2 regions of the Priestia sp. 10L35 genome follow, and region 2 is predicted to be linked to the other one. Evidence: riboswitches for the same ligand, from Rfam matches in the RefSeq annotation. Region 2 holds a riboswitch; the other holds the start of a gene.

Region 1 (22,499 bases), on a different contig from region 2:
ACCAAGACCCACACAAGCAACGTGGCGACATTTCAAAGCCCTCAGTACGGGCCAATAGGATTAATCACAAAACGCGGCGTATCTTTTCACCACATGCCTACAGAACACGAATTTTATCCTGTCAATCAGATAGATAAACAAATCACTTTATTAAAAGCTTATGCAGGAATGGACGACCATTTATTTCAAGCAGTGGCTTCAATGAATGTTGATGGACTTGTAATTGAAGCCCTCGGCCAAGGAAATCTACCTCCTCTCACAATTCCAGGCATTCAATTGCTTTTAGAGCGAAAGATACCCATCGTGCTCGTTTCCCGCTGTTTTAATGGAATTGCTCAAGATGTATATGGATATGAAGGCGGCGGCAAGCAGTTGAAAGAGATGGGCGTTATTTTTTCAAATGGCTTAAATGGTCCTAAAGCACGCATTAAACTCTTAGTTGCTCTCCAAGTAACAACGAATCATGATGAACTGCAGCAGCTATTTAATCATTAGTAAAACAACGCATAGAAGCCTATGCGTTGTTTTTGTTGATAATATGAGAAGCAATTGATTTTCCATGAAAACGTCCATTTTCGATAAAAACCTCATTAGCATTGTTTCCTGCAGCAATCACACCAGCGATATAAATTCCTTCCACGTTTGTTTCCATGGTCTCTTCGTTAAAAGAAGGGCGGCCTGTTTCATCATCTAATTCCACACCCATTTTTGTTAAGAACGAATGATCAGGGTGATACCCAGTCATCGCAAAAACGAAATCGTTACTAATCGTAGATTCTTTCCCTTCCTGTTCATATGTTACCGTTTCATCCGTTATCTTTGTTACATGAGCATTAAAATGCATCCTAATTGTCCCATTTCGAACCAGAGCCTCAAATTCAGGCAATATCCAAGGTTTTACGCTAGGTGAGTAATCTGAGCCACGATAAATAACCGTCACCCTTGCATCACACTTCACCAATTCCAGAGCTGCATCGACGCTAGAGTTTTTTCCGCCTATAACGACTACATCTTTATCAAAGTACGGATGCGCTTCTTTAAAATAATGAAATACCTTTGATAAATCTTCACCAGGCACATTCATATAATTAGGATGATCGTAATAGCCTGTAGCTATAATGACATTCTCTGCTTCATATGTCTCTTTAGATGTTGTGACAATAAATTGGTTTTCCGCTTGTTTGTCTACTTGCAAGACACGTTCAAACGGCTGAATTCGAACTTGCCTGCGCTTCACCACTTCTCGGTAGTAAGCAAGAGCTTGGTTGCGCACAGGCTTACGATTTTCGGTAATAAAAGGGACATCCCCAATTTCTAGTTTTTCACTCGAACTAAAAAACGTTTGGTGGGTCGGATAGTTATAAATGGCATTCACAATGTTCCCTTTTTCAATTACAAGGGCATCAATACCTGTATGTTGAAGCTCGATAGCTGCTGAAAGGCCGCATGGTCCTCCGCCAACAATAATTACTTTTTCTTTCTTCATGCCTGTCACTCCTTCAGTTGTAAACGCACCTTTTTTTTTATTTTAAGGCAGTGTAAAACAAAAAAATCTCCTCATTAATGATAGGAGATTTTTTCTATTTACGCAATTGTTCTGCTGTTCTGTTTTTAAATCCAGCCTCTGAAACGAGAGCCTTCTGCCATTTTTCTTACGCCTATCATATAAGCAGCTAGACGCATGTCGACTTTTCGAGTTGTAGAGGTTTCGTAGATGTTATTAAATGATTTAACCATTACTTTTTCAAGCTTTTCTTCTACTTCTTCTTCCGTCCAATAATAACCTTGGTTATTTTGCACCCATTCAAAATAAGAGACTGTTACACCGCCGGCACTTGCCAAAACGTCTGGAACTAATAAAATTCCTCTCTCTGACAAAATGCGCGTTGCTTCAAGAGTTGTTGGTCCATTTGCTGCTTCTACTACAATACTCGCTTGAATGTTATGGGCGTTTTCTTCTGTAATTTGATTTTCAATCGCAGCTGGAACTAGGATGTCACAGTCAAGTTCAAGCAGCTCTTTGTTGCTGATTGTATTATTGAATAATTTTGTTACTGTACCAAAGCTATCGCGTCGATCTAATAAATAATCAATGTCTAAACCGTTAGGGTCATGCAGCGCTCCGTACGCATCGGATATCCCTACAATTTTAGCGCCAGCGTCGTGCATGAACTTAGCTAAAAAGCTCCCTGCATTTCCAAACCCTTGTACTACTACCCGTGCACCTTGTAATTCAATGCCTCGTTTTTTCGCTGCTTCACGAATACAAATAGTTACTCCTTTTGCAGTCGCTGTTTCACGGCCGTGCGAACCACCTAAGACAAGGGGCTTTCCAGTAATAAAACCCGGTGAGTTAAATTCATCAATCCGGCTGTATTCATCCATCATCCAAGCCATAATTTGTGAATTTGTAAACACATCCGGCGCTGGAATATCCTTTGTTGGTCCAACAATTTGGCTAATCGCACGAACATATCCGCGGCTTAAACGCTCTAATTCTCCAAAAGACATATTTCGAGGATCACAAACAATTCCACCTTTTCCTCCACCGTAAGGAAGGTCAACGATTCCACATTTTAAACTCATCCATATAGATAGAGCTTTTACTTCTTTTTCAGTTACGTTTGGGTGAAAACGAATTCCGCCTTTCGTAGGACCAACTGCATCGTTATGCTGCGCTCGGTGACCTGTAAAAATCTTAACTGATCCGTCATCCATACGAACAGGAATTTTTACTGTCATCATTCGTAATGGCTCTTTTAATAGTTCATACACTTCATCAGGATAGCCTAGTTTTTCTAACGCTTTATGTATCACTGTTTGTGTAGATTTTAAAACATCATGCTTCTCTTCTTGACTATTTTTACTGTCTTGCATCTTGTCGGCTACCATCTGTAAACCTCCTAAAATGTATCGAAAATTATTCGTTTTTAATTGAATGGTGCTTCTTTCATGACATAGTATACACCCTTAGTTTTACATTGCAAAGGAAAATATCGAACTTTTAGTATTTTTTGTGTTCTTCTAAGAAAACGCTTCCAATAACTTTACAAGGTATGCTACAATGTTTTAAGTCTGCCTCTTTTCTAGTATGCTTTAATCGTCTAAAAAAAATAAAAAACACCCGGTGATAAAGAGCACTTTCAACAACTTTGTACAAGCTGAAAGTGCAGCCACTCTTATTTTAATAAAAGTGCTTTATCCTTCACGGGTGTAATTATTTCAATTAAACAATTAAGAAAAGACAGAATTAATATACTCCAAAGCTCTCTTTTCTACTAACATTTTTCCATATTCATTTACGCGGTGCTTTGTAATTGTAGAGGGATTTCCATACTCCGCCAAAACCGCAATCATATTCCCAACTTCAGCCGGTGACAGCATGTGATAATCCAACAGCACGTAAAAACGTTTTTCAAATGAATAGAGCACGCTATCCGTATCGTAAAAGTTTGACATGCGCTTGGTCAGCTGAATGACATCTTCAAATGAATCAAACTCAAAAAACATGTCTTCGCTTTCATCTAGCATGACCTGCATTTCAATGAAGTCCTCGAACTCGTCTTCATCGAACTCACCGTAGCTGGTTTCTTCTTCATACTGCTTCGTCACAAATACAACCATTCCCTGTGCTTGAAGTGAAAAAACTTCTACCGAAAGAGAATTTGTAGGTTCAAAGTTCAGTTCTTGAGAAGCTTGCTCTATCATCTCACGAAAAAGCTGTTTTACTTTGAATGTATCTGTCCATAGATCTTCTTTTGTTAACCCTCTTTCTTGTAAATCATCGTAGGTCAAAAAAACTTTTAGCTTATTATAGTTTAATCGTTCAAGCCTCATTAGCGTCCCTCCCCGCTTGCACTCATAACCACATGGTTCGATAATGCAGTATATGTATTTTTTGGAAAACGGTTCGTGATGTTTACTTACGAGTTTACAGGTTTATGATAGGAAAGACAAGCTATTCTCAATCAATTTCTGCTAATTTTTTTGTTAGCCAGCTGTTCCACTCTTCTTTTGTATTTCCTAAAATAAACGGCTGGGCCTCGCCTTTTCTTTTGCTATCTAAACCATCAAACACATAACCGCCTAACCCTACTTTGAGATGCGGGAATTTCTTTATCATTTGGTTCGTCAAGTTTAGTGTTTTCTCGGCATTTTCCATCATTGTGCATGACATAAATAAAAACGTTGGGTCTACTTCTTTAACAATTAACTCAACATCTTTATCTTCAATGCTGCTTCCTAAATAAATAACTTCAAACCCTTTACGGCGTAAAAATAGCGTAAAGACTAGGAGTCCCACTTCATGTGTCTCATTAGGTCCGCATACAGCAATCGCTTTAGGCAATAAGCCATTTGAAGGCAGCGAATAAAAAATCATGCTGATACGCGTTTTTAATACTTGAGTCGTATAATGCTCATGAGCACTTGTAATTTGCCCTTTTTCCCACATATCTCCAACCGTCACGAGTAGAGAACCCAAAATATCAATAACCACTTTTTCTACCGAATACAGGCTAAAAGCATGATTAATTAAATCCTGTGCTTTTCCTTCTTCAAAAGATAAAAGCATCGTTAACAGCTCATCCCTAATTTTTTGAGGGGAATCTACTTCTCCTTCTTCTTCAAACGTTCCTACTGTACTGCTTTCCGTTTCTAATAACGAAACCGCTTGACTGATGGTAAAACCTCCGCTCACTTTTTCCGTGAGCCATTTTAATTTCCGCAAATCTTCCTCTGTATATAACCGATGCCCCGAATCGTTGCGGACAGGATTTAAAATTTGATAACGTCGTTCCCATGCACGCAAAGTTCCCGGCTGGATTCCGACCATATTTGAGATGGCTTTAATATTATACTTCCCTTCGTGAGCCATACGTAACCTCCAACTACTCTTCGTGAACTGTATCTATTAATTGAATTATAGGATAAGTTATCCTGTGTGTAAAATTTGTATATGCTATGTAAAGAGTTTGTTCAAGGCTATTCTTTCCTTTTTAAAGTAATATAATGCGTTTGGGCTCTAGCTTGTAAACGGAGAGGCAAAGAGGTTGTACCATATCCGTTACTGACAAAAAGAGGAATCTTTCTTTTTTCTTTCAGCCCTCCTAATTCATACATACCCAAATTAAATAAGCGTATCTGTCCCCCGTGTGTATGCCCGCTCAAAATTAAATCTACTTTTGATTCTTCATCTACATAATAGATAACATCAGGATTATGGCTTAGAAGAATGGTAAGCTGTTCAGGTTCAATGGAAGAAACGGCTCGCTTTAGATTCATCTGACCTTCTGATAAATCATCTACCCCCGCAAAGTGGCAGGTAGTACCATATTTAGAAACGGCAAAGGCATGCTCATTTTTAAGGGCAATAACTCCTTCATCTTTAAGCATCTGCTTCAATTGCATCTGACTTACTTCGTAATCATTATTTCCCCACACAAAATAGACGGGTCCTAGCGTTTTAAGCTGTTGAATATTTTGACGAGCCCGCACTAAAGGGACTCCTCCTTCTAGTAAATCACCGCCTATGATCACAAAATCTACTTCGCCCGGTATTTTTTCCAACAGCTTCGACGAAACTGTTCGCTTATGTATATCCGATATAAAAAACAGGCGCAAAGGCTGCTGATTTTCAGGAAATCTTGATAAATGAATCGTTCTTTTTTCGACATATGTACGATGGGCTTCTGAAAACATAAAAATCAGCAAGCCTATGCCTAACGCTAAAACAATTAAAAGAATAACCATATATTCTCCTTCTTTTCATTTTATACCCGATGTGTTTCCTTTAAAGAAGAAAGGGCATAAATTATCGCAATTGTTAACAAACCTACTACTTGATAAAGTGCAATTGCACTTAACGATAAAATTCCTATTACACATAGACATGAAACAAGGTATTCATGCCATTTTACCTTATAGCCTTTTAGAAGCAACCGACTTTGCAGAAACACTTTACGAACTGCCGCCGACAGACAAAAAAGAGCCGTAAAAAACAAGATTATAACACTAAACACATCTAACGGATGTAAAATCATTTGAATAAGTAAATAGGTTAACGAAGCTTTTGAGCCTACAGCCGTTAAACTGCTGATATAATAACTGCATAACCACGCAGCCAGCAAGTTAAACCAATCCCTCACAAAAAAACCCCCTTCACTAAACTTCTATGTAAAAAGAGGCTTTTTCATGCGATTCTATTTGTTTTCATGATATAAATTAATTCCATAGGTTGACTGCATCCAGCGGAACGTTTCTTTTCGGTGCTCCCATGTTTCAGGCGTCGCCCATAGCTCTTTGCTTCTTTTAATAATCTCACAGCGCAAATCTTGAAAAGTCTTTTCTGCTTTCTCGCTTTTTTTCTGCAGCTGTACAGTATAAAAGTAAAGTGAGACTGTAAGCAATAGAAACATCAAATGTCCCATGTTGCCTAACAAAAATGAAAAAAATTCGCTAAACGTCGTAAAAAAACCGCTTTGAAATATGAAAAAAAAGTAGCTAATAACAGCCGTTACACTGGCTAAAAACAAAAGCTTCCATTTTTTCTCTTTAGCTTTCAGCTTATTGACTGTCTCTTTTCTTTTAATAACGCTAGCTAATATATATTGAAGTGTTTCATCGTTTTCAAAGTCTATCACTTTGTTTTCCATTATTCCACCCCCCCCTCGTATGCTAGTACAACATATGAGGGAACATAAAAGATTATGTGGGTAGTATTGAAAATAATGGCTGTTTCCTTAACCTTTACTGCATTAATTCTTCTGGCTGTGCAGATTCCCCTTTTGATTTTCGTATCTGCAGGCCCAATAAAAAATCAATGAGAAAATGAGTAAAAATCGTGACATACAAATTTTCAGTCCACCAAAAAAGCAACCCTATTAAAAAGCTTAAAAACACAACCGAAATAAAAAGAAACCACTTTTTTAAATATCGAATGTGAACCAGTGCAAATACAATACTCGCCCAAAAGAGGCCAAACTGAACTTGTATAACCCCTCGAAATAATATTTCTTCTGAACATGCAACAATTAGGCAAATAAGGATCAGATGAGGAACAGAACGATTAGCAAATAAACGTTCATTGATCCCTCCGTCATCGTATAAATGCTCAGGTACGCATTTCATTAGAAGTATATCTCCTCCTACTACCAAGAGAGCTGTTCCTCCCCCGTACAATAAAATAGAAGACCAATCCAGCTGAAAAAACTGCAAAAAGGAATTCCACGAATCGAATGTAAAAAGACCGATGCCTAAAGCAATGAAGCAGATGAGCAGCTGTGTTACATATAAATTTTTAACTAGCTCTGCATCTGTCATGGATGAAATAAGCTCTTGCTGTGATTTTGCCATTATATCTCTCCTTGACGAAGCAAACGAGCTAATTCTAATTCCCAGCCTTGAAATGTCCATTGCTCCTGCTCACCATTTGTTTTTTTATAGTTTTCTAAATCCAAGCCGCAGCAATCGCAACAATTCTCAAGCTCTGATTTTCCCGTTTCATCGAAATAGCCAAGCAGCACGTGACGACGGCATTCTTTTGTCTTAATAAACCCCTTCATCGCACGATACTTGTCATGTTTGTTTCGAAGACGTTTATTTACAGCTGCAACAATCGTTTCATGCAGCGATGCAGGAATTTTCCAGGGTTCAACATGTTCATTTTTCACTACATTTTCTCTGTACAAATAATAACGAATAAATCGCCAATGTGTTTCTTGAACACCTACTGTATAGAGAAAGTGAGACTCTACTTGTTTTAAAGGAATGGCCTGATCATGGTTTCGTAAATACGACAAGCAGTATAAGATAGTATCTGAAGAAGGAAGCTCAATTTCAAGTAAAGAATGAGCAAAATCATCGTCTCCTTCAGCATAAAGCAAGATCGCAATACTGTTTCGCTGATCGCGTCCACTTCTTCCAATTTCCTGTACATATGCTTCTAGCTGCGTAGGTGTATGAAAATGAATAACAAAGCGAACATTCGATTTGTTAACCCCCATTCCAAATGCACTTGTGCAGCAAATGATATCAAGCTGATTTTCTAAAAATTGCTGTTGAACAAGCATTCTTTCATTCGGTTCCATTCCCCCATGGTAATACTGCACTCGCTGTATCCCATTTTCCTTTAGAAGCTGTGTTAACGCTTCTGTCCAAGATCGGCTGGAACAATAGATAATTCCCGGACCTTGCAGTTCACTAACGTACATCAGTAATTTCTCTTTTTTTTCTTCAATACTTGCAACAAAATCAACTTTCATCGCAATATTACTTCGATTCATGGAATAGATGTGCTCGTTGACAGCAGGAAGCGATAAGTAGCGCTTAATATCTTCCACTACTTCCCTAGTCGCAGTTCCCGTTAGTGCTAGACATAGTGGACTGCCAAGTTCCTTCCATATATCTCCTAGCTGTAGATAATCTAAACGAAAATCATGTCCCCACTGAGAAATACAATGCGCCTCGTCCACAACAAAAAGGCCTACCTTTGCCTGCTTTAATGCTTCTACTACAACAGCATTTTGCAAAATTTCAGGAGATGCATAAATAAAACGATAAAAAGCTAAATTTTTTAGCGCTCGTTGTTTTTCTTCTTGTTGTAGGAAACTATTTAAGGCAATAACTCGCTTTTCTCCGCTTGCCTTTAGTTGTTGAACTTGATCTTCCATCAGTGAAATTAAAGGAGATACAATCAGCACCGGTCGGTTCAACAAATAAGCTGGGAGCTGATAGCACAATGATTTTCCTGTTCCTGTAGGAAGAACCGCTAACACATTATGACCGGTTAAAATATCTTGAATAATCTCTTTTTGTCCTAGTCGAAATTGGCTATAGCCAAATTGTTTCTGTAGAAGTTGTTCTATCTTCACATCAAACACCACTTTTTTTATTATCAGGTAAAATGTTTTGCTAATACGAGACGAATCTGAAAATAGGTAACGTCGTCTTTTACTTCTTCTTTTATCATCTTTAATTTATTTGTACGCAAACCTTCAAAGGCTGAGATAATTTTTTCCTGCTGCTTAGGCGATACGTATGCATCGATTGAAAAAGATGGAACAAACAGAGCTAATTCTGCAATATGGTCTTCAATTGTACTTTCTTTTAAACGCCTTATATAAGCAATTTCTTCAAGCGTCTTGCCTTTTTGAAGCCAGCTATACGTTTTTAACGTCGAGCTTGTCAAAGGCAATTCTAAATATAGATCACGTAAAAAAGAAGACAGTACATGAAAGCTTTCATTATTTTTACTTACTTTTTCAATGATATGGTGAATAACGCCTAAAAGTTGAATATGAACATAATGCTCATCGAGTTCATATTGATATGCTAACTGATTTTTTGTAAAGCCTACTCTTTGGTATCCAGTCAGCTGCAAAACAAAAAGAGACGCGTCCCGTTCCGTGCAGCCTTTCAAGCACGTTCGGAGCTCTTCGAATAGCTCGGCGGCTAACTCTTGACGCGTTTGCTTTTGAGACATAATATACGTTTTGACCCATTGAATGACCTCAGCATTTTTGGAAATGGGTAAAAACCCTTTTTGAAAATACTGTAGGTTTGATAAGGTCTGAATGAACAAAGTGATTCTTGCTAAAAATAATTGAGTACTGCTTGCGAATTTCCATCCGTCTAAAGCTGGATGAAAGGGTCGAGCCGTCAGTTCATCTTCAAGGCGTGCTTGTCCCTTATCTGTCATCACATACTTTTGATTTTCAGTTTCTTCAATATACTGCTGTTCTTTTAAATATGCAACGCAGGTTTCAAAAGACCGTTTATCTAAGTAAACAAATGACTGAAAAAGAAACGAAATTCCAAAAATTTTTCCGTCTTGAATCGTTTGAGCTGACTTTTTACCTGTTAATAAATGATAAATACCATAGGCGGTTCGCTCACCTTTTAACTGTTTTATACAAAATAAAATGCTAACTTGAATATAATTCAAAGGTGTCAACTTCCTTTCTCATTCATTGTACCAAAAGTGACCAATAGCATGTGAGATAAAGGCTTTTTAGCTCTTTCCTTTATGTATTAAAACGTTTGGGTAAGTGAAGAAACCTTGATTTGATAAGCATTCTCAGTGACTTTTCTATTGAAAAGTTTTATAAATCATTTTACAATGAATAAGGAGAAATTTCACTCTTGATTCGCGAAGAGATTATATAATGAGAAATTTTCGAACACTTTACAGGAGGTCTTGTTATGCCAAAATATACAATTGTTGATAAAGATACTTGCATCGCATGCGGCGCTTGCGGAGCAGCAGCACCAGACATTTATGATTATGATGATGAAGGTATTGCATTCGTAACACTAGATGATAACCAAGGTGTAGTAGAAATTCCAGAAGATCTAGAAGATGATATGATGGATGCAATGGAAGGCTGCCCTACGGATTCAATTCGCGTAGCGGATGAAAAATTCGAAGGCGATGCTAATAAATTCGAATAAGTATTGAGCAAACCTGTAGTGTACATGCTGCAGGTTTTTTTATATATAAAAATCGCTCTCCCCGGGAGAGCGATTGAATTAAACAGCAATGCGACGCGTGATCCATTGCTTCATTTTTGAAAACAATAAGACAAAGATAACCCCTGTTGCTGCTCCTTTTATTAAGTTAAACGGCAAAATACCTGCAACGATATATTGACGTGCTTGTTCACTAGACATTTCTGGCGATTGCAAGAAGATTGTATACGCTGGTAAGAAGACATAATAATTTAAGACAGCCATGAGTACCGTCATTACCACCGTACCCGTAACCAAACCTATCGTTACGCCTTTAGCCGTTTTAAATCGGTTGAACATGTATGATACAGGAAGAACGAACAGTAAACCAGCCACAAAGTTAGCCACTTGACCAACTGGAACCCCTGTAGCACTTCCTTGAATTAAATAATTCAATAAATTTTTTATTCCTTCTACTATAACAGCAGCCATCGGTCCAAATACAAGTGCTGCTACGAGTGCAGGAATTTCGCTAAAATCAATTGTTAAAAACGGAGGTAATCCAGGAATTGGAAAATTAATCATCATTAAAATATAAGCAATACTACTTAGCATTCCTAGTATGACCAGCTTTTGAGTTTTCTTACTTTGTTGCATCTTGCCTCTCTCCTTCTTTGTGATCCACTCTTCAAAGAAGAAAGGTTCAACTTTATATCCCCACGCAAAAACCTCCCAACAAATGATTCGTTGAGAGGAGACATGGCAGGCATATTTAATAAACGTTCATCACATTAAGTTTTGAACGCTGAACCTCCACCTTCTCCCATCCAGACTGTACTGTCGGCTTTGGAATTTCACCAAATCTGCTCGTATGTATTACATATAAGCTCGCGGGCTCAAAACAATTTGTTTTTTACCGCCGGTCGGGAATTTCACCCTGCCCCGAAGATAGACCAATATTTAATTATGAATTTATTATATGTTATCTCGAATTAAAAGTAAATAAAGAAGTTTTTTAATTCCTATTAAATTGATGTATTTTATAAACTTCATTACTGTTTTATATGTAAAATAAGGAAATAAGTGCATAACCAACAGCATTATGACATATTTATAGTTTCAATTTTACGTTTATAATTGTGTATTTGATAACTAATCGTAAAGTTTGAAAAATACAATTGACAGAATTTTTTTAACATGGTAAATTATCAAATATTTGATGATAGTAAAATCCAAGGGAGATGTTCACGTCATGTATAATGTATTAGTAGCTGATTCAATTAGCAATGAAGGTCTTGCTCCACTACTTGAAGCTCCTCATGTGAATCTTACGCGAAAAAAAGTTGAAGAAGTTGAGAATGATTTGCATACGTACGATGCGCTTTTAGTACGGAGTGCTACGACGGTTACAGAGGATTTGCTGGCAAAAATGCCGAATTTAAAAATTGTTGCTCGCGCTGGAGTAGGTGTCGATAATATTGATATTGAAGCCTCAACCAAACGAGGGGTTGTCGTTATTAACGCGCCGAACGGAAATACCATTTCAACGGCGGAACATACATTTGCTATGATGGCTAGCTTGTTTCGGCATATTCCCCAAGGAAATGCTTCAGTCAAAGCGCGCGAATGGAACCGCTCAGCATTTGTTGGAACAGAGCTTAATCGCAAACACCTGGGCATTATCGGATTTGGACGAATTGGCTCAGAGCTTGCCAAACGCGCAAAAGCCTTCAATATGAGCGTTCACGTTTACGATCCTTTTTTAACCTCTTCCCGAGCTGAAAAGCTAGGCGTAGAACTATTATCCCTGGATGAATTACTAGCAGCAGCGGATGTTATTACCGTGCACACTCCGCTTACCAAAGAAACAAAGGGATTGCTCAATCATGACACGTTAGCCAAAACAAAGAAGGGCGTGTTTTTATTAAACTGCGCACGCGGCGGGATCATTGATGAAAAAGCCTTAGTTCATTATTTAGAAATTGGCCATGTTCAAGGTGCAGCTATTGACGTATTTGAAGTTGAGCCGCCGATTGATAACCCTTTGTTACATTTTGATCAAGTTATTACAACTCCCCATTTAGGAGCTTCTACAAAAGAAGCCCAGCTTAACGTTGCTGAAGACGTGGCACATGACGTTTTGCGTTTTCTAGAAGGTAATCCTGTAAGCTCATCCATTAATTTACCGACGCTTTCTAAAGAAGTTTTTGAAAAAATTCAGCCGTTTACGAGCCTTACTAAACAAATAGGAGCTATTTTATCTCAATGCATGCGAGAACCTGTTCAGCATATCTCTATCTCCTACGGAGGTACAGTGACGGATTTGGAAACCACTTATATTACACGGAGCTTATTATCAGGCTTTTTGACTCATCGTATCGACTCACCTGTTAACGAAGTCAATGCTTCTATGATTGCCAAAGAACGGGGAATTACATTTGGTGAAAAAACATCGGAAGATACGCAAGGATATTCCAATATGATTGACGTTACCGTAACAGGCGAACAGCGTACATTTACCATTACGGGCACCTATATAGCAGGGTATGGACCTCGAATTGTTAATATTGATTCGTTTGATATTGATTTTTATCCGGAAGGACACCTTCTTTATATCCGTCACAGTGATCAGCCCGGAGTTATTGGAAATGTAGGGAAAGTACTTGGAGATTTACGTATTAACATTGCTACCATGCAAGTGGGCCGTAAGCAAAAAGGCGGAGAAGCCATTATGATGCTTACGTTTGATAAGCTTTTAGATGATTCTGTCATCTCTTCGTTAAAACAAACAAGCGAAATTGTGACCATACAGCGTATTGAATTGTGAAATTGAAAAAAAGAGCCTGAGCGGCTCTTTTTTTATGGACTTATTTTTAACACTTGTCCTGTATTTAACATCGTATTTTCTAAATGATTCCACTTTCTTAGCTGATCCATATCTACTTCATATTTGACTGCGAGCTCAGATAATGTATCTCCTTGATGGATAAGAATACAGTTATCAGAAGTCTGATGTAACTGCTGAAAAACCGTGGCAGCTAAATCGCTTTTTACGTATGCCGATAGTTTTTGCTTGTCCAATTTGGCAAGTGGGTTTACTGCATTGGTTTTATCCGGATTCCAACTTCCTTGATGAACTTCAAAATGCAAATGTGCACCTGAAGAGCGCCCTGTATTGCCAACTCGTCCAATGTTTTGACCAGCGGCTACACGATTTCCTTCTGCAACAAAACGTTCCTCTAGATGAGCATAAACCGTTTCATATCCATTTGTTTGTTTGATAAAAACAACCTGTCCATATGTATTTGAATAATAAGAGCGGCTCACCACTCCTTTTGCGACAGCATACACCTGTTTACCAACAGGTGCTGCTATATCAATTCCAAAGTGTTTGGCGTGACGTGAACCAAATATATCAGTTAAGACTCCTTCAACCGGCCACTCCCACTGCTTCTCTTCTGCTTTTACCATTTGCCCGCCCAAAAATAAAAGACCTATACACAATCCCATTACTAATACAACCAATATTCTTCTTAACACGTCAATCATGAAGAAAGAACCTCCTATGTAGATCATTGCACACAAAACATACTATATGCCAATTCTTTCTCTTTTAGACTTGTTTATAGAAAAAATAAAGAGATGTGATTCTCCACTGAATCACATCTCTTTGTTATTCTTATTATTTCAGCCGAACAAACTGTTATTTAGCATATGTTTACTTTGGCAGTTTGATGAAGAAAGTTGTTCCTTCATTTAATTCACTTTCAACCGCAATGATCCCTTGATGTGCCTCCACGATATTTTTGGCGATTGCAAGCCCAAGACCAGTTCCTGACTTCCCTCTCGTTCTGGCTTTATCCGCTTTATAAAATCGTTCAAATACAAATGGAAGATCTTCTTTCGGAATGCCTGCTCCTGTATCTTGAACAGAAAGATGGATTTCGGATTGACTTTTATCAAGATGCAGCTTTACTTCTCCGTAGTCATCCGTATGACGAATAGCATTATCAATTAAGTTTGTCAGCACTTGTTCCATACGGTCTGAATCAATCATCGCTTCAAATTCATCTTCTACTTTTCCATTAAGAGACAGTTTAATATGTTTTTCTTTAGCTAACCCTTGAAACTTACGCAAAACACGTTCTGTAAATTCAACCATTGCTACAGATTCTAAGTGAAGCTGCACATGTCCCGCTTCCATTCGCGCCAAATCTAAAAGTTCATTTACAAGCCGGCCCATACGGAGTGATTCATCATAAATCACCTGTGCAATTTCTTTCTTTTCTTCATCCGTACTTGCAATATCGTCAATAATAGCTTCACTATAACCTTGAAGCATAGAAATAGGTGTACGCAATTCATGAGACACGTTTGCAATAAAATCTTTTCTCGATTTATCAAGTTTACGCTCTTCAGACATATCCCGTAGTACGGCTACAGCACCGCGAATTTTCGTTTGATTATAGAGCGGTGACATTAAAATGACCCACGTTTTCCCTTGGATTTTCAATTCTGCACTTCGCTCCGTTTCAGTCTCTACTACCGTTTGAAACAAATGGACAACGTTTGCTGGAAGCTCAGGCACCTGCTGATTGTTGACATCCTGCTCGTAATACCAAGTCTGAAGAAAATGCTCCGCTGGGGGATTGGTAATTAAAATCGACCCGTCTCTACTAAACGTAATAACACCGTCTGCCATACTGCTTAAAATACTTGAAAGCTGCTCTTTTTCCTGATTAAGCGCATTGAGGTTAAACTTTAACTGCCTGCCCATTTGATTAAAAGCAATCGCTAACTCTCCAATTTCATCGTGAGTTAAAATAGGTACTTTTGTATCAAAGTTGCCTTTTGTTACTTCAAATGCCGCCTGCCTCATTTTTCTAAGAGGCGCTGTAATTCGAGTGGATAAGAAAAAAGCAAAGATAGTAGTTAAAATAATAGCAATACCTGCAGCCAATAAAATGAACTTAGTCGTATATTGAGCGGGTTCTTCAATTTCAGAAAGAGATTGATACAAATAAACGCCGCCTGTCGGTTTGTTATCTTTCATTAAAGGTACACCGACAACAAACATTAAAGGTTCATCACTCGTGTCTTTCTTTGTGGTCATGTACATTTTTTCCCGTATTACTTTACCTTTTTCAACCACTTGATTTAGCTGATCGTTTTGTTTAACAATGGCCGAAATAGCTTTCTTATTTTCTTTATCAGGATGTGTGGAATGCCAATAAAAATCTTTGTCTTGAACAATAACTACACTTGCTTGGTCTGCAAGTTCACGAGCAATGGATAGTCCTAGTTTTTCATCGTCCGTTTCCTGCACAATGGTAGAGATTTTAGCAGCCGTTTTAGTTAAACGGTTTTCTGCATCTACAACATGATAATTTTCAAAAAACTGAAGCAATAAAATAGTCAAAATAAATAAAACAAGCGTGACGAGCAATAGGATAGTAAACCATAGTTTACCAACTACACTTCTCCAAAACATCAGTTATTTTCAACCTCAAATTTATACCCTACTCCCCATACGGTTACAATCATTTTCGCCGCTTGGGACGATACACGATTTAACTTTTCACGCAAACGCTTGACGTGCGTATCTACCGTACGAAGATCTCCAAAGAAATCATAATGCCATACTTCACGCAGCAGCTGCTCTCTGTCATATACTTTATCTGGCGTTTTTGCAAGATAGCATAATAATTCATATTCTTTTGGAGTTAAGTTAACTTCTTTTCCGTCTGCTGTAACGCGATGTGCATCATTATCAATCGTTAAGTGATCAAAGACAATAAGATTTTTCACGCTCGTTTCTGGTTGAATAAACGTTGCTTGAGAAGAACGTCGAAGCAGTGCTTTTACGCGAAGAACCACTTCTCTTGGGCTAAACGGCTTAACGATATAATCATCTGTGCCTACTTCAAACCCTTGGACTCTGTTTACTTCTTCCCCTTTAGCTGTAAGCATGATAATAGGAGTTGCTTTTTTCTCCCGAATTTGTTTACAAACCTCAATACCATCTATGCCGGGCATCATTAAATCTAATACAATCAAATCATAATCTATGTGTAACGCTTTTTCGATTGCTTCATGCCCATCGGCTGCTTCTTCAATGATGTATCCTTCTTTTTCTAAGTACATTTTTAACAATCGTCTAATGCGATCTTCATCGTCTACTAGCAGTAACCTTTGTTCGTTTTGCATGTATTTTCAACCTCCTAGTCTTAGTGTACAAAAAAAAACCGGCGAGTTCTACTTATGATACCCAAACAATGTGACAATTCGTGAACACCTTTACGAAAAACAGCTTTTTTTACCAAAAAGAGGCTGAGACGCAACGAAATCCATGCAATCTACAGCTGAATAAATAAAATAAAGAAGCTAGTAGGGATCGCTTGTTCCACGGCTATAAGCACCTACATACACGAAACTTGCGTTCACCATCTCAATGAAAAAATCCGAACGAATGAGATTCTCCATCAAGAATCTCATTCGTTCGGATCTTCCTTCAACTAAAATATCTTTGTTTCAGCCTCTATTCTATTTTTAAAGGTTACGCATATGAATGTAAACCTGCAATAATTAGGTTCACAGCCACTAAGTTGAACATAATGATGGCAAATCCGCCAACTGCAAGCCAAGCTGATTTTTCACCGTGCCACCCTTTAGACAGCCGAAGATGAAGAAAAGCAGCGTAAAATAAAAATGTGATCAGCGCCCACACCTCTTTAGGGTCCCACCCCCAAAAGCGCGTCCAGGCCATCTGAGCCCAAATCATAGCAAAAATAAGTGCTCCTAGTGTAAAAATAGGAAACCCAATTGCCACTGCTCTGTAGCTTACTTCATCAAGCAAGTCGCTGTTTACCTGCTTCACAAGCGGCTGCAGCGCGGCTCCAATTCGCTTCCGTAAAATGAAACGAATCAGCCAATATAAGACAAAGCCGCCGCCTAACGACCAAATAACCGTATTTAATTTTTTAGCATTGATAATAGCGGGCATATCAATAAGCGGCTGTATATCGTTCCCGGCTGTCCACTCACTTTGATGCGGCCCCACTAGCGGAACCATATGATATACGACTTGCTCTTGTTCTCCACTTTTATTAATCCAATTAAATGATGACTCGTAGTGAGCCGCATTAAAAGCCAGCGTCACCGCTACAAACCCAAGCGTACTAATAAGCGTATACAGGATGAATTCCAGCCAAAATGCTTTTTTATTTCGCTTGGATTGGTCAATCGTTTTGATTAAATAAATCAATCCTGCAACAAAGCTAATGGAAAGCACGGCTTCACCCGTAGCTGCGGTTGTAACGTGAATATGCAGCCAATTCGTTTGAAGAGCCGGTATCAGCGGCGTAATTTCAGTTGGAAACATGCTTGCATAAGCAATGATCAAAAGAGCCACCGGCAATGCAAACAATCCAAGCATGCTAAGACGATAAATAAAGTAAATAACAATAAATGCGCCAACAAGCATCATGCCAAAAAACGTCGTAAATTCAAATAAATTACTAACAGGAGCGTGGCCTGATGCAATCCACCTTGTAATAAAGTAGCCAATCTGTGCAATAAAGCCGATGATGGTAACCGCAATTCCAAACGTTGCCCACTTTGTTTTCTTTTGAGCTGCTCGCTTATCTCGAATAGCTCCTCCGAAAAAAAAGGTTGCAACTAAATAAGCAATAAACGCCACATACAGTAAATTACTACTTATACTCGCGTAATCCATGCTTTTTCCTCCTATTTTGTTTCTTTATCATTTTGGTCCTTCAGCTGTGTAAGGGATGTTGATTCTAATAAACCATTTAGTTCTTTTTTTAGCCCATACCAGTTTTTATTTGTATGTGCGGCCAACCATATCTCATTATTGACTTTTTGAATCCACATGCGGCGATGATTCCAATACATCCCTTGAACCACACCAATCATAAAGATGGCTCCGCCAATTCCTAAAAACCAAAGCGTATAGTCTCTGCGAACGGTTAATCCCGTTACATTTTTCGTTTCCACACCAGCAAAGGTCATTTTATAATCGTTATTTCCTAGCGGCTCCAAGTTCTCTCTAATTCCAACAAAAGCAACTTCCCCTTTTTTATGCTGAGGGGTAATCATTTTAAATACAAAAGCGGGATTGTTAGGTACTCTGGTCTTTGTATTTGGATTTCCTTCATCATCAAAGAAAAAGTCTGGAAAGTAACTCATGAGCTTGACTTTATATCCGTTTTTTAGATCATATGTTTCTTTTGGATTATGTAAATCTACTGTAAGTGAACCAACGTTTCTATTTTCATTTTTATCTGTTAAATGGAAAGACATAGAGCTAAACTCATTTAACTTGAAGTCCACTTGGTACATGGCATATCCTTCAAACTTAAGCGGCTGATTCACACGAATCTCTGAATCTTTTATTTTTTTTAATTTTGGATCTGCTCCCGGTATAAGCTTTCCTTCGCGCTTATACAAACTAACATCCGCTTCATATTTTTTGGCTACTTTATTATTCCCTGCACGATCAATTGCTTCTTGAAACACGGCGCTTTCGCTATCTTTATCATACGTTTCAACAGTAAAACGATGGTTTTTCAAAAAATATTCTCCGTTCGTCCCAGGAATAACTTTTGTTTCACCTTCACGGATCCAAAGAACTTCATCTATATACATACCTGGTACAAACCTAAGCATAGCACCTAGTAAAAAGATAATGAGACCGATATGATTAACGTATGGACCCCATCTTGAGAAGCGTCCTTTTTCAGCCAGCAGATTGCCGTTTTCTTCACGAATAGAGTATCTTCTTTTTTTAAGCATACTTTTTACATGTTCATAATCTTGATCGGTCCACGATGATGAAGTGCTATATAAACGCTGTCTTTTTAAGAAGTTTGGATGTTTTGTTACACTCTGCTTTTTTAGAGCTCGGTACAAAGGCACTACTCGATCTAAACTGCAAATGACTAACGACATTCCTAAAGCAGCAATTAAAAGCAAGTACCACCACGATTCGTAGAGATGATGAAAACCTAACTTATAATAAAGCTCTCCTGTCCATCCATATTCCTTTTGGTAATACTCATCTGCTGTCACATTAGGAGGTATGTAAGCTTCTTGAGGATAAATGGTTCCGACTGCAGACGCAACAAGCGTCACAATAATGATCCAAATACCTACTTTTACAGAAGAGAAAAAGTTCCATATTTTATCGATAACTGTTTTATTGTACGTTTGCGATCGCCTTGCGCTTCCTTCATAACGCATATCTACTAATTTATCAGTTGTTTCTTCTGCAATCGGCTTACCACAGGCTTCACACAAAATCGTACCATGCGGGTTAACGTGTCCACATTCACATTTTACGTGTTTCATTGTCAACACTCCCTATGGTTTAATTTCTTCCATATATTCTTTTATTTTAGATTCTTCCAATCCCCCAATAAAACTGTCTACAATCTTTCCGTTTTTATCAATTAAAAATGTAGTCGGCAGAGGATCTATTCCGTATGCACCCAATACTTGTGAATCTTTATCCATCAAAATCGGAAAAGATAGCTCATACTGTTTAGCAAATTGCTCTACTGCTATATTCGTTTCTGCAACGTTAACAGCTAGAATTTCGACACCTTGCTTTTTATATGATGCATACTGCTTTTCCATAGCCGGCATCTCTTGTTTACAGGGCTTGCACCATGTTCCCCAAAAATTCAAAAAAACTCCTTTGCCTTTGTAATCTGATAGCTGATGAGTTTCTCCATTAACATCTCTTAATATAAAGTCAGGTGCCTTATCTCCTACTGATACCTTTTGTTTATCAGCAAAAAATTGAGCATAAAGGGTATATCCAACCGCGCACAGCAAAACTGCCAATATAACTGTTCGAATAATCAAGCGCTTTTTTTTCATGGCACGAACTCCTTTTAACCGCTTTCAATACACTTTTTTCTACCATTATATCATTTTTGTGGTAGTGGCTTTCCAATAATATTTCGACGTTTCTGTGAAGTCTTCCTCTCATTCTACAAGTTCGACATTTTTTCAAAAAACCTTGCTTGTTTTTCTAATTCACGACATTTTTCATAAAAAAAACAGGTAAGTGAAAATTACTTACCTGTTTGAGACATTGAATATAATTGTTTGACTTCATGCGCTGTAAGCTCACGAGCTTCTCCTGCATTTAATCCGCGTAAATCTAAAGGTCCGTAGCGTTCACGTTTTAATTTTAAGACAGAATGCCCAATTGCATCGAACATGCGACGTACTTGACGATTTTTCCCTTCATGAATCGTCAATTCCACAATCGCCGTCTGCTTGCTTTTATCAATAGAAAGAACTTTTGCACGAGCTGGTGCTGTTTTTCCGTCCTCTAGCATCACACCGCGCTGCAGCTGTCTGATTTTTTCACGACTTGGAATTCCTTTAATTTTAGCCACATACACTTTGTCCACTTCAAATTTAGGGTGCATTAGCTGATTAGCAAATTCACCGTCGTTTGTTAAAAGAAGTAAACCCGACGTATCATAGTCTAGACGTCCAATTGGATAAATTCTTTCTTCTACATGTGGAAAGAAGTCAACGACTGTTTTTCTTCCCTTGTCGTCGTTAGCAGCTGAAATTACGCCTCTTGGTTTGTATAACATAAAATAAACGGGCGCTTCGCTTTCTACAGGCACTTCGTCTACTTCAATTTTATCGTTAGGACCTACTTTCGTGCCCAATTCTCTTACAACTTTTCCATTTACTTTCACTCGGCCTTGGCCGATTAATTCTTCAGCTTTACGTCTTGATGCTACACCTGCGTGAGCAATCACTTTTTGTAATCGTTCCATTAACACTTCACCTCTTGTAACATCTTACTTGTTTACGAAGTAATACACAAGTGTATTTGCCACTCAGAGGTAGAATTTTCGATTTCTTACCGGCCAAACACAAGGATTACAATGACAACTGAGGCAATAATTCCTACCAAATCTGCCAGTAAACCAACCTTCAGCGCATCTCCCATTTTTTTAATGCCAACCGCTCCGAAATAAACCGTTAAAATATAAAATGTGGTATCTGTACTTCCCTGCATGGTCGATGCCAAACGACCGATAAAAGAATCAGGTCCGTATGTAGAAATTAGATCCGTCGTGATACCAAGAGCAGCCGTTCCAGATATCGGTTTGATAAGAGCTAAAGGTACAATTTCAGCCGGAACGCCGACTGCTTGCAGCATAGGTTTTAAAACAGATAAGAAAAAATCAAGCGCTCCTGAAGCTCGAAAAATAGAGATGCTCACTAACATGCCGACTAAGTAAGGAATGATGGAAAAAGCAATTTGTAATCCATCTTTCCCTCCCTCTACAAACTTTTCATACGTAGGAATTTTTTTATAGGTTCCATAAAGTAAAATGCATCCTACAATAAGAGGAATAAACATCAATGATACTTGATTAAGCATAGTCATTTTCGTTTTCCTCCTTTTCGTGTACGTCGATAATAAAAGAAGCGATCAATGATGATAGCTCCTATCGTAGCTACAACAGTTGCTAAAAGCGTGGTACCGACAATTTCAGTAGGATTAGCCGAGTTATACGTAATCCGAATGGCAATAACTGTGGTTGGTATAAGTGTTAAACTGGTTGTGTTAAGTGCTAAAAGTGTGATCATAGAACGGCTTGCTTCGTCTCTATCGCCGTTTAGCTTTTTAAGCTGCTCCATCGCTTTAATGCCAAGAGGAGTTGCCGCATTCCCGAGCCCAAACATATTCGCCATCATATTGGACAATATGTACCCTAAGGCCGGATGATCTTTTGGAACATCAGGGAAAAGTCTTGTAATGATGGGTCGAAACAGTTTCGCTAACTTGTCGAGAAGCCCTGCACTTTGAGCAATATTCATCATCCCTAACCAAAAGACAAGGACGCTGATTAACCCAATGCTGATGGTCACTGCTTCGCCTGCTCCTTGAAAAATTGCTTTGTTTACATCACCGATTTTTCCATTTATAATCGCAAAAACAATTCCGATAATGGTCAGCAGCATCCAAATAATATTAACCATCTGTTTTGGCT
Region 2 (10,242 bases):
ACCAATATCAAGAGTACGAACAACCACTGGTTTGCCTTCCATACGTTCAAGAACTGTTTTATAAGAAGTAAACTGCTCTTCTTCCGTCGGAAGATCTTCGCGGCCCATATATAAGAATTCTGTACGATAAAGGCCAACGCCTTCGCCGCCGTTTTCTAATACGCCTTTTACATCTTCTGGTGTACCAATGTTAGCTGCAAGTTCAACGTGATGATCATCAGCTGAAACCGTTTTTTCATTTACAAGCTTAGCCCACTCAGCTTTTTGTTCTGCATACTCAGCGGCTTTTTTCTCGTAAGCTTTTACCGTTTCTTCGCTTGGATCAACGATAACTTCGCCATCTAAACCATCAACAATTACTAATACGCCGTTTTGAATGTCTTCCATAACTGTTTTTGCACCTACAACAGCTGGGATCTCCATGGAACGCGCCATAATTGCTGAGTGAGAAGTACGTCCGCCAATATCTGTTGTAAATCCTTTTACGAACTTACGATTTAACTGTGCTGTATCAGACGGCGTTAAATCTTCTGCGATAATGACAACTTCTTCTGCGATTAAGCTTGGATTTGAAACGTTTACACCTAAAAGATGAGCTAATACACGTTTTGTTACATCACGGATATCAGCAGCACGTTCTTTCATATATTCGTTGTCCATTGACTCAAACATATTAATGAACATTGCCGCTACTTCATCAAGTGCATGTTCAGCGTTTACATTTTCATTTGTAATTTTATCTTTAATTGGATTAATAAGTTCAGGATCGCTTAGAACTAATAAGTGAGCTTCAAAGATTTCTGCTTTGTCATCTCCAAGTTCTTTACGAGCATGCTCTCTAATAATTTCAAGTTCTGATTTCGACTTTTCTAGCGCAGCTTCTAGACGTGCTACTTCTGCTTCAACTTCAGTTACTGATTTTTTTTCAACGGTTAATTCTGGATTTTCTAGACGAAATGCTTTAGCAATAGCAATGCCGCTAGAAGCGGCAATGCCTTGAATTTCCTTTGTCATTATTCGCCTAATCCTTCTTTGCTCATTGTATCTTCAAGAGCAGCAAGTGCATCTGCTTCGTCAGAACCTTCTGCAGAGATAGTGATTGTAGCGCCTTTTTGAATACCTAAAGACATAACGCCCATGATTGATTTTAAGTTTACAGTTTTACCGTTGAATTCTAAGTTGATATCAGAATCAAATTTGCTTGCTGCTTGTACTAAAGTTGTTGCTGGACGTGCGTGAATTCCTGAGTCTGCTGTTACTGTAAATGTTTTTTGTGCCATGTTAAATCAATCTCCTTTTTACTTTGAAATGTTAATAATATTTGCTTCTTGTTGAGAAACTTGGCCCTGCTTTAAGATATCAATTTTTTCATCAGCTTGTAAATTCGTGAAAATGATCGGCGTAATCGTCGATGGCGCATTTTCTTTTACAAAGTCTAAATCAATTTTCAATAGAGGCTGTCCTTTTTTCACTTCATCGCCTTGGGCAACTAAAGCTTCAAAACCTTCGCCTTTTAAATTAACTGTATCAATACCAACGTGAATTAAAATTTCACGTCCAGTCGTTGATTCAATACCTAAAGCATGTTTCGTCGGGAATAAGTTTACTATTTTTCCGTCCACTGGTGCAACTACTGTGCCTGTTTTCGGAATAATCGCAAAACCGTCACCCATTAATTTTTGTGAAAATACCTGATCTGGTACTTCCGATAAAGGTACCAATTCTCCCTCAATCGGTGAAACAATATCATTACCATTATCGCTTCCTACTTCAGATGTTGCAACAGGTTTTTCAATTGTTTTTGTCTCTTCTTTTGTGACAACCGGTGTTTTGCCATTCATAATGTCTTGAATTTGACCTTTTAACGTGTCAGATTTCGGACCGAAAATAGCTTGAATATTGTTACCAACTTCAAGAACACCAGCTGCTCCAAGTTTTTTCAAGCGGTTTTTATCAACATTACCCACATCATCTACTGATACACGCAAACGCGTAATACAAGCATCTAAATGTGTAATGTTTTCTTTACCGCCAAGTGCTGCTAAAACATTTGTTGGAAGCTCTGCTGCTTCTACTTTTACATCTTCTTCTCCTTCTTCTTTATCTTCACGACCCGGTGTTTTTAAGTTAAATTTACGGATTGCAAAGCGGAAACCGAAGTAGTAAATAACTGCTAGAACTAAACCTACTGGAATAACTAGCCACCATGCTGTACGGTTTTGCATAACTCCAAATAGAACGTAATCGATAACCCCACCTGAGAATGTCATACCGATTTTAACATTTAATAATTGCATAACCATAAATGATAAACCAGCAAATACTGCGTGAATTGCAAATAGTACTGGTGCTACGAATAAGAATGAGAACTCAAGCGGCTCTGTAATACCCGTTAAGAAAGATGTTAAAGCAGCTGAACCCATGATACCAGCTACATATTTTTTGTTTTCAGGACGAGCTTCGTGATAAATCGCAAGAGCTGCTGCTGGCAATCCGAACATCATGAACGGGAATTTACCAACTTGGAATGTTCCTGCTGTTAAAGGCACGCCATCTGCTAATTGAGCAAAGAAAATCTTTTGGTCACCGTGAATATGTTGACCTGCTTTATTAACGTAATCACCAAACTCAAACCAGAACGGAGAGTAGAATATGTGATGAAGTCCAAATGGAATTAATGAACGTTCAATCAATCCAAATACAAAAGCTGATAAAGTTGGGTTTGCATCAATCATGTTAGTAGAGAAAGCATTTAATCCGCTTTGAATTGGCGGCCAAATGAAAATCATAATAACACCTAAAACAATTGAAAATACCCCAGTAATGATTGGTACAAATCGTTTTCCCGCAAAGAACCCTAAATAAGATGGTAATTCAATATTGAAATAACGATTATACATGGATGAAGCTAAAATACCTACTATGATACCCCCGAATACACCTGTAGCTAACGTAGGAATTCCCAAGATGCTAGTGTAAGCTGGATTGGCACCCATTTTGTCAGGATCTAGTTGTCCTGTAGCAACTAAGATTGTGCTCATCGTTTTGTTCATAATTAAGTAGCCTACGATTGCAGCAATACCTGCTACACCGTCACCACCAGCTAAACCAACGGCAACACCAACGGCAAACAATAGCGATAAGTTGTCAAATACAATTTGACCCGCTTGCGACAAAACATTTGAAACCAATTGAACCCAGTCTGCACCAAGTGCCGGTACTGCATCCAACAATGTAGGGTTTTGAAGCGCTGTCCCTACTCCAAGTAAAATCCCTGCTGCCGGTAAAATCGCAACCGGTAACATAAGCGCTTTTCCGACTTTTTGTAATACTCCAAAAAGTTTTTTAAACATGGCGCTTACCTCCTTTTATATATTTAGTGTGCAACAAGCTATTTATTTGATACGTGAATCATTAACGCGCTTTCATAAAACGCTTTCTTTAACTAGAAAACTCCTTACATCTCCTGGTGTCCTGAAGCCTAAGCTTTAAATGATTGCGCTTTCTTATAACAAAAAAAGGCATGAGGAAAAAGAAACGATAAATGGATACACTCATCCAATTACACATCGCTTCATTTCTCACTCATGCCTGATCGTATCAGTAACACGTATTGAAATGATTTTATAAATCCGTTTTTGTTATAAGTCGCTGCAGATGCATCGTTAAATAAACTGCTTCTGCTTCATACACAGGTAAATGTAACGCTTGCTGCATTACTTTTATCACTTTCCAAGACACATTGTAACACAGAGGATATTCTTCTTTCAATAGCAAAGCAATTTTTTTTGGCTCTTCTATTTTTTCTCCTGTTTTTACTCGATCAATCGCAAAATGCAAATGACGAATCAATCTCATATAGTGCACAGATTCTTTGTCTACCTGCAGATGAAGCGATTCTTCAATCACATTAATAATCGTTTGAATAAGCTGCGAGTCTTGATTCACTTCCAGCAGGTTTTTTTCAGTCAGCGCACTGTGGATATGAAGTGCAATAAAACCAATTTCTCCTACTGGAAGCTGCACGCCTATTTTGCGACTAATAATTTCTACCACTTCAGATGCGATCGTATATTCCTCTGGATATAAAGCTTTGGTTTCAAGTAAAAATGGATTTTTAAGCCCCATTCCCTGCTGAAAACGTTTTATCGCAAACGCGATATGGTCCGTCAATGAAATGTGTATATGCTCGTTCAAAGGAATGTTAACACGCTTTTGAATGTGCGTTACAATATCATTCATCATTTCAATCACGTCTTCATCCACTTGCGCTAAAAGCTGCTTGTACTGTTCTTGCTCTTCTTCACTCTTTAACAAAAACATTTTCTCCACGGCTTTTGCATCGATTTCATCGCCTTTTTTCTTATTGAACCCTATTCCTTTCCCAATTAGCACAACTTCATCATAGGTAAGGTGTTTAGCAATTAATACATTATTATTAAGTACCTTTTCTACAAAAAAGGACTCTTTCACGAATCCTTCACTCCCCTGTTTCGGCTTTCTATTATTTGCTTTCCTATCTTACAAATAATACGCATAACCGTCAATTCATTTTTCTTTGTTTCAAATATTATTGAACTAAACTATTTGAGTTACGTATTATCTTAGTAGTTCTTTACTGGAAACGCAACGTCTTTTTTGCTCGTCCCATAACAATTTTTCATAATAAAGTTTTGAAGCATAACGCTCAGAATGAATACACCCGCTTGTAAAAGCGTAAAAAGAACAAGTGAAGTGGTAATAGATACCAGCAACACCCCATAGTGAATCAGCAAAATATCTACTATACGCAGCCCCGCTATAATCATTCCAGCTCCAACAAAAAATTCTTTGGCTACACTCCAAACGAGGAGAATTGTAACAATACAAACGTAAATCATCGTTGCATTTACGGAATCATGAGTAGCGGACGCAAACCATCCCGTATAAAACCAATTATTATGAAAATATGCTAACAGCATAAACATAATAGTAGAAGTAATGGCGAGCGTTCCGAGAAAAAATGTAGCGTAATGCACAAATGTCATATACCGTTCTGTTAGCCATACATACCAAATCTTTGAAATGCTAAAGCCTATAGTCATTAAAACGCCTGTATAAACTGTTTTCCACCAGTGATGTGTATAAATATCCCAGTGTAAAAATAATTCTTCAATCCCCATAAACATAGCTGAAATGAATAAAATATAGCGAAATTTTAATTGATAAGCAGCTACCACCATAGCCATGATGGGAAAAGCAAACGCTTGAGAAGTTAAGGACCCAAACAAATTATCAAAATATTCATTGGTCATAAAATCAGGATCGTAATCGTAACTTTCAAACAACACAAATACAATATATTCTAGTACATAAGCCATTCCAATGATAAAAAAAAGCAAAACGACTAGCTTTTTATCTTTTTTACGTATGAATACTGTAAGCAAAACGGCTGTGCTGATAATAATCAATGCAAAAAAAGCAGTATAATGAGGCATAGACGTCTCCCTGTTACGACCTAATTATTACTTAGAGTAAGACGTTTTAGCCAAATTATACATAGCTAGCTTCTATTCAAAAGAGCTTGAGACAAAACTACATCAATCCAATCTAAAGGCGAACAAACGGGATACATGAGACAGTATAGATCGCTTTCTACACTGCAGTTGATTTCCGTGCAAGACTTCGCTTTCCGCGGGCGGCCGCTGAGCCTCCTCGTTGCCTACGCTTCTGCGGGGGCACACTTCTTCCGCTTTCCCGCAGAAGTCTTCGCCTGACCTTTTAATCTACATCTAGAAGCCACTACATACCTGAAACCTGCGTTCACCCTACCAATGAAAAAATCCGAACGACTCATCGTTCGGATCTTCCTTCAACTAACATACTTTTGTTTCAGCCTCTTTTAACTCTTCAGCTTATAAAAACTGGAATGGTATCTATTATCCTTCAATCATTTTTGAAAGGTTAGCCATTTCGATAGCTGATGCTGCAGCTTCCCATCCTTTATTTCCTGCTTTTGTTCCTGCACGTTCAATTGCTTGCTCAATTGTTTCAGTTGTTAATACACCAAAGATAATTGGCACGCCTGTTTGTAAGCTTTGAGATGCAACGCCTTTTGCTACTTCATTACATACAAAATCAAAGTGTGGAGTAGCTCCTCGAATAACGGTTCCTAGCGTAATCACTGCATCATATTTTTTAGATTCAGCTAATTTTTTGGCGATTAATGGGATTTCATAAGCGCCCGGCACCCAAGCCACGTCTACGTCTTCATCAGCTACGCCGTGACGTTTGAGCGCATCTTCTGCTCCACTAAGTAAACGGCCTGTAATAAATTCATTAAAACGCCCTACCACGATTCCGATTTTTAATCCTGTGCCTACTAAATTTCCTTCATATAAATGATTCATCTTTTGTTCCTCCTGCTAGTATTAATATATAGTTATTTACATTTCTTTTCATGAATTAGCTTCATTTGTTATAACGAAAAAAAGTGTAAAATTATAAATGTAATAAATGACCTAATTTTTTAGCTTTTGTATCTAAGTATTTTTTATTGGCATCCACTGCCGGCATTTGAAGAGGCACTCGCTCGATCACTTCAAGGTCGTAGCCTTTTAGCCCAGTAATTTTACGAGGGTTATTCGTTAAAAGCTTCATTTGTTTGACTCCAAGGTCTTTTAAGATTTGAGCACCGATTCCATACTCTCGTAAATCTGCAGCAAACCCGAGTTTTTCATTCGCTTCTACGGTATCGTATCCTTCTTCCTGCAGCTTATATGCTCTTAGCTTATTTAGTAAGCCAATACCTCTGCCCTCTTGACGCATATACAGCAGAATGCCGCGTCCTTCTTCTTCAATTTGCGTAAGAGCTGCGTGAAGCTGAGGACCGCAGTCGCAGCGTTCAGAACCAAACACATCTCCAGTCAAACACTCAGAGTGAACGCGAACAAGAACGGGGCTATTATGATCAATATCACCTTTGATAAGAGCCACATGTTCTTTATTATCAAGTTTATTTGTATATCCTACAGCTTTAAACTCACCAAATGCCGTAGGTAAGCTCACTTCTACTTCACGGCTAATAAGCTGGTCATGTTTGCGGCGGTAGGCAATCAAATCTTTTATTGTAATCATTTTTAAATCAAATTGCTCTGCAATTTTTGTTAAATCCGGTACACGTGCCATTGTTCCATCTTCATTCATAATTTCACAAATAACACCCGCAGGCTTTCCTCCTGCTAATACTGCTAAATCAACAGCAGCCTCTGTATGACCTGCACGCTGCAGAACGCCCCCGTCTTTTGCAATCAATGGGAAAATATGTCCTGGGCGTTGAAAATCACTTGCTACCGTCGCTTCATTTACAAGAGCCATAACGGTAGCAGAACGTTCATATGCACTGATACCTGTTGTACTTGAAATATGATCAATACTTACTGTAAATGCTGTGCCATGTACATCCGTATTGTTCGCTACCATCGGGTGAAGATTCAATTTATGGGCAATTTCTTCATTAACAGGTGTACAAATTAATCCTCTTCCATGAGTAGCCATAAAGTTAATAACCTCAGGCGTCGTTTTTTCGGCTAATGCAATAAAATCTCCTTCGTTTTCTCGATCTTCATCATCGCATACAATAACCACTTTTCCCTTTTTTAACTCTTCAATGGCTTCTTCTACTTTATGAAACATCTCTTTCACCTCACTGTTAATTTGTAAAACCATGCTGCTGCAATAAATCCTTCATGTTACCTGAACGATTCGAGGCGCCAGGAGTTGACTTATTTGTCATCATCTGATGCATATATTTAGCTAACATATCGCATTCAATATTCACCTTGTCTCCTCGCTGTTTGTCTCCAACGACTGTGTGAAGCACCGTATGAGGAATAAGAGAAATAGTAAATGATTGGTTGCTGACATCAAAAATAGTAAGACTTGTTCCGTCTACGGAAACAGATCCTTTTAACATCATAAATTCACGAAGTTCAGGATCGACTTGAATTTCATAATAAAAAGCATTTCCTTTACGTGTTTTGCTTACAATAGTTCCAATTCCATCAACGTGTCCGCTAACGAAATGCCCTCCAAACCGGCCATTTGCAGCCATCGCCCGCTCTAAGTTAACACGTGATCCAACGGTTAGAAGCTGAAGGGTACTTGCTTTAATCGTCTCCGGCATGACGTCGACCGTAAATTCATTTTGAGAGTAAGCCGTTACGGTTAAACAAACGCCGTTAACTGAAATACTGTCTCCTAAGTTCACATCTTCTAACACGGTCTTCGCATCAATCGTAAGAACAATTGCTTCTGTAGCCTTTTGAATACGTTTTATTTTTCCAATTTCTTCAATAATACCTGTGAACATTTTCTTCACCTGCTTTGGCGCTATTCCAACTTCTTATACCGTTTTGAAATAGCAGCTGCTTTTTTTTCATATTTATCTTTCCCCCAACCACTGAAAATAAAAAAGCCCCTTGAACAAATGTCCAAGGGGTCGGCTGAGCTGAATCAGTTTTATCTATGCAAAATTCCGCTAATTGTATACGAAATAAACAGTTATATTTTGTGTACAAAAACAAGGGTAGCTTTAAAAAAGGCAAGCGTGCCCCTTATTAATTCAACACAAAAAACAACTGTGCTTCCTGATCCTTCTCCCATCCAGACTTTTACTGTCGGCTCTAGATTTTAACTAGATCCACCGCTAACATACATCGTATGAAAACGGGTCACGGGCTTAAAAGCATACGCTTTATCACCGCCGGTTGGGACTTACACCCGACCCCGAAGGATAATATATTCGACTGCTATAGTCTTATTTGTTTTACATTATAGCAAAGTAAAATCGACTTGTCACATCATTTAACTTCGTTTTTTCACATCTATTCTTTAAAATCCAGCTTTTAGCTTATTTTTTCTTTTTTAATACATAGCATCCATACAAAAGCTAGTCCAATATAGCCAAATATCGGATACAAAAACTCAAGAAGCTGGGCATATCCGAATTGCCCAATAATAAAGCAAGCCAAGATAATAAACGCAAAAGCTTGTTTGTCATTGAGGGGAAGAAATGACTGAAGCTGCTTAGCGATGCCAAATACATTTCCAATCAATGTAGTAAAAATCTCGCCCAACACAACTACCGTAAATAAAACATTCACCCACGCTGAGATATTTTTAACAACGGCACTCATCGGAATATCAAGTTGAAATGAATAAGGCAAATTGGAAAGGGCAAGATGAGTAGAAACAAGCATAAACGTAAGTACACATCCTCCTATTAAGGCCCCTTTTGTAATCACGCTCCTATCTTTCACCGAGCTTCCTAATGGGACCAAAACGGCCTGAGCCAAAGCTAGATTCAGGGAAATATATAAAAAGGGACTAACCGCCCACTTCCACTGCGTGACGAGCGTTAAATCCGGCTTCGTTTGAATCAGTGAGAAATAGCTGATATTCGGCATAAAGATGATAAAAGCAAATGAAAGCATCATCGGCACAACAAGAGAATTAACCATTAAAATACCGTTAATTCCTTTTGCGATAAATATATAAGTTAAAACAATTGTAAAAATCATCCCAACAGGAGGCCACAGCCCAAACTGTTCTTTTCCTATTGCTCCCGTACTCGCTAGCATGACTGAAGTTACTCCAAATAAAATGACAATCATTACACCGTTTACCACTTTTCCAAGCACATCACCAAATAAATATGTATTAAGCTGCTGATAAGAAGAAGCCCCAATTGCGTGCGAAAGCAGCATCATTTTTGAACCTAGCCAAATAAAAAACAAGCCGCTGACCAAAATTCCGACCATTCCAAGTTCCCCGTACTGTGTAAAAAATTGAACGATTTCCTTGCCTGTTGCAAAACCGGCTCCTACAACGGTGCCTACATACGTAGCAGCAACCTGCAGCGTGAGTTTCCACCTTTTCATGCCCATCACCCTTCTACCCTTCATAGTTCACTATATGTAGAAACGATAAAAAAAAGACGAGCCTTTTTACATGTAAATCTACGCATATCCCAGTGCTTGTGCCTTTTGGTTTATTTTTTTCATTTTCTTTTTGTATTTCTCACAAAAAACTCCTTAACCCCTAACATAACAGTCATTTTCAAACAAAATATACGGATATTTCCCCTTTAGCTTTTAAATTTTCCTCAATATTTGCTGGAAATTCACAATTTACTGTTGTATAATTTCTAAAAATCAGATAAATTATTAAATAAGTATTCTTTCTATTTAAAAAAATATGTTT

What was found. Region 2 has a riboswitch for FMN ahead of ribE (riboflavin synthase). Riboswitches for the same ligand answer to the same signal wherever they lie in the genome.
Region 1: another riboswitch for FMN. It lies ahead of AC1DEF_RS02700 (ECF transporter S component); the one in region 2 lies ahead of ribE (riboflavin synthase).

The regions. Positions count from the first base shown of each region.
Region 1 covers NZ_JBFTKA010000001.1:511,141-533,639, reverse strand. Annotated here, with positions in the region: gene AC1DEF_RS02760 (asparaginase) at 1-495, shown strand, start outside; gene AC1DEF_RS02755 (YpdA family putative bacillithiol disulfide reductase) at 515-1,486, opposite strand; gene AC1DEF_RS02750 (Glu/Leu/Phe/Val family dehydrogenase) at 1,612-2,877, opposite strand; gene AC1DEF_RS02745 (genetic competence negative regulator) at 3,235-3,837, opposite strand; gene AC1DEF_RS02740 (MerR family transcriptional regulator) at 3,965-4,876, opposite strand; gene AC1DEF_RS02735 (metallophosphoesterase) at 4,984-5,751, opposite strand; gene AC1DEF_RS02730 (hypothetical protein) at 5,772-6,146, opposite strand; gene AC1DEF_RS02725 (DUF2663 family protein) at 6,201-6,653, opposite strand; gene AC1DEF_RS02720 (CPBP family intramembrane glutamic endopeptidase) at 6,748-7,353, opposite strand; gene AC1DEF_RS02715 (RecQ family ATP-dependent DNA helicase) at 7,353-8,870, opposite strand; gene AC1DEF_RS02710 (YpbB family protein) at 8,894-9,943, opposite strand; gene AC1DEF_RS02705 (ferredoxin) at 10,201-10,449, shown strand; gene AC1DEF_RS02700 (ECF transporter S component) at 10,528-11,103, opposite strand; FMN riboswitch at 11,258-11,400, opposite strand; gene serA (phosphoglycerate dehydrogenase) at 11,699-13,273, shown strand; gene AC1DEF_RS02690 (peptidoglycan DD-metalloendopeptidase family protein) at 13,306-13,995, opposite strand; gene AC1DEF_RS02685 (ATP-binding protein) at 14,165-15,937, opposite strand; gene AC1DEF_RS02680 (response regulator transcription factor) at 15,937-16,653, opposite strand; gene ccsB (c-type cytochrome biogenesis protein CcsB) at 17,003-18,181, opposite strand; gene resB (cytochrome c biogenesis protein ResB) at 18,193-19,815, opposite strand; gene resA (thiol-disulfide oxidoreductase ResA) at 19,828-20,349, opposite strand; gene AC1DEF_RS02660 (pseudouridine synthase) at 20,547-21,272, opposite strand; gene AC1DEF_RS02655 (spore maturation protein) at 21,359-21,892, opposite strand; gene AC1DEF_RS02650 (nucleoside recognition domain-containing protein) at 21,889-22,488, opposite strand; gene AC1DEF_RS02645 (D-alanyl-D-alanine carboxypeptidase family protein) at 22,481-22,499, opposite strand, start outside.
Region 2 covers NZ_JBFTKA010000004.1:257,019-267,260, forward strand. Annotated here, with positions in the region: gene ptsP (phosphoenolpyruvate--protein phosphotransferase) at 1-1,014, opposite strand, end outside; gene AC1DEF_RS16930 (phosphocarrier protein HPr) at 1,014-1,280, opposite strand; gene ptsG (glucose-specific PTS transporter subunit IIBC) at 1,299-3,353, opposite strand; gene glcT (glucose PTS transporter transcription antiterminator GlcT) at 3,625-4,473, opposite strand; gene AC1DEF_RS16945 (hypothetical protein) at 4,605-5,477, opposite strand; gene ribH (6,7-dimethyl-8-ribityllumazine synthase) at 5,919-6,389, opposite strand; gene AC1DEF_RS16955 (bifunctional 3,4-dihydroxy-2-butanone-4-phosphate synthase/GTP cyclohydrolase II) at 6,481-7,674, opposite strand; gene ribE (riboflavin synthase) at 7,691-8,350, opposite strand; FMN riboswitch at 8,628-8,778, opposite strand; gene AC1DEF_RS16965 (YkvI family membrane protein) at 8,886-9,920, opposite strand.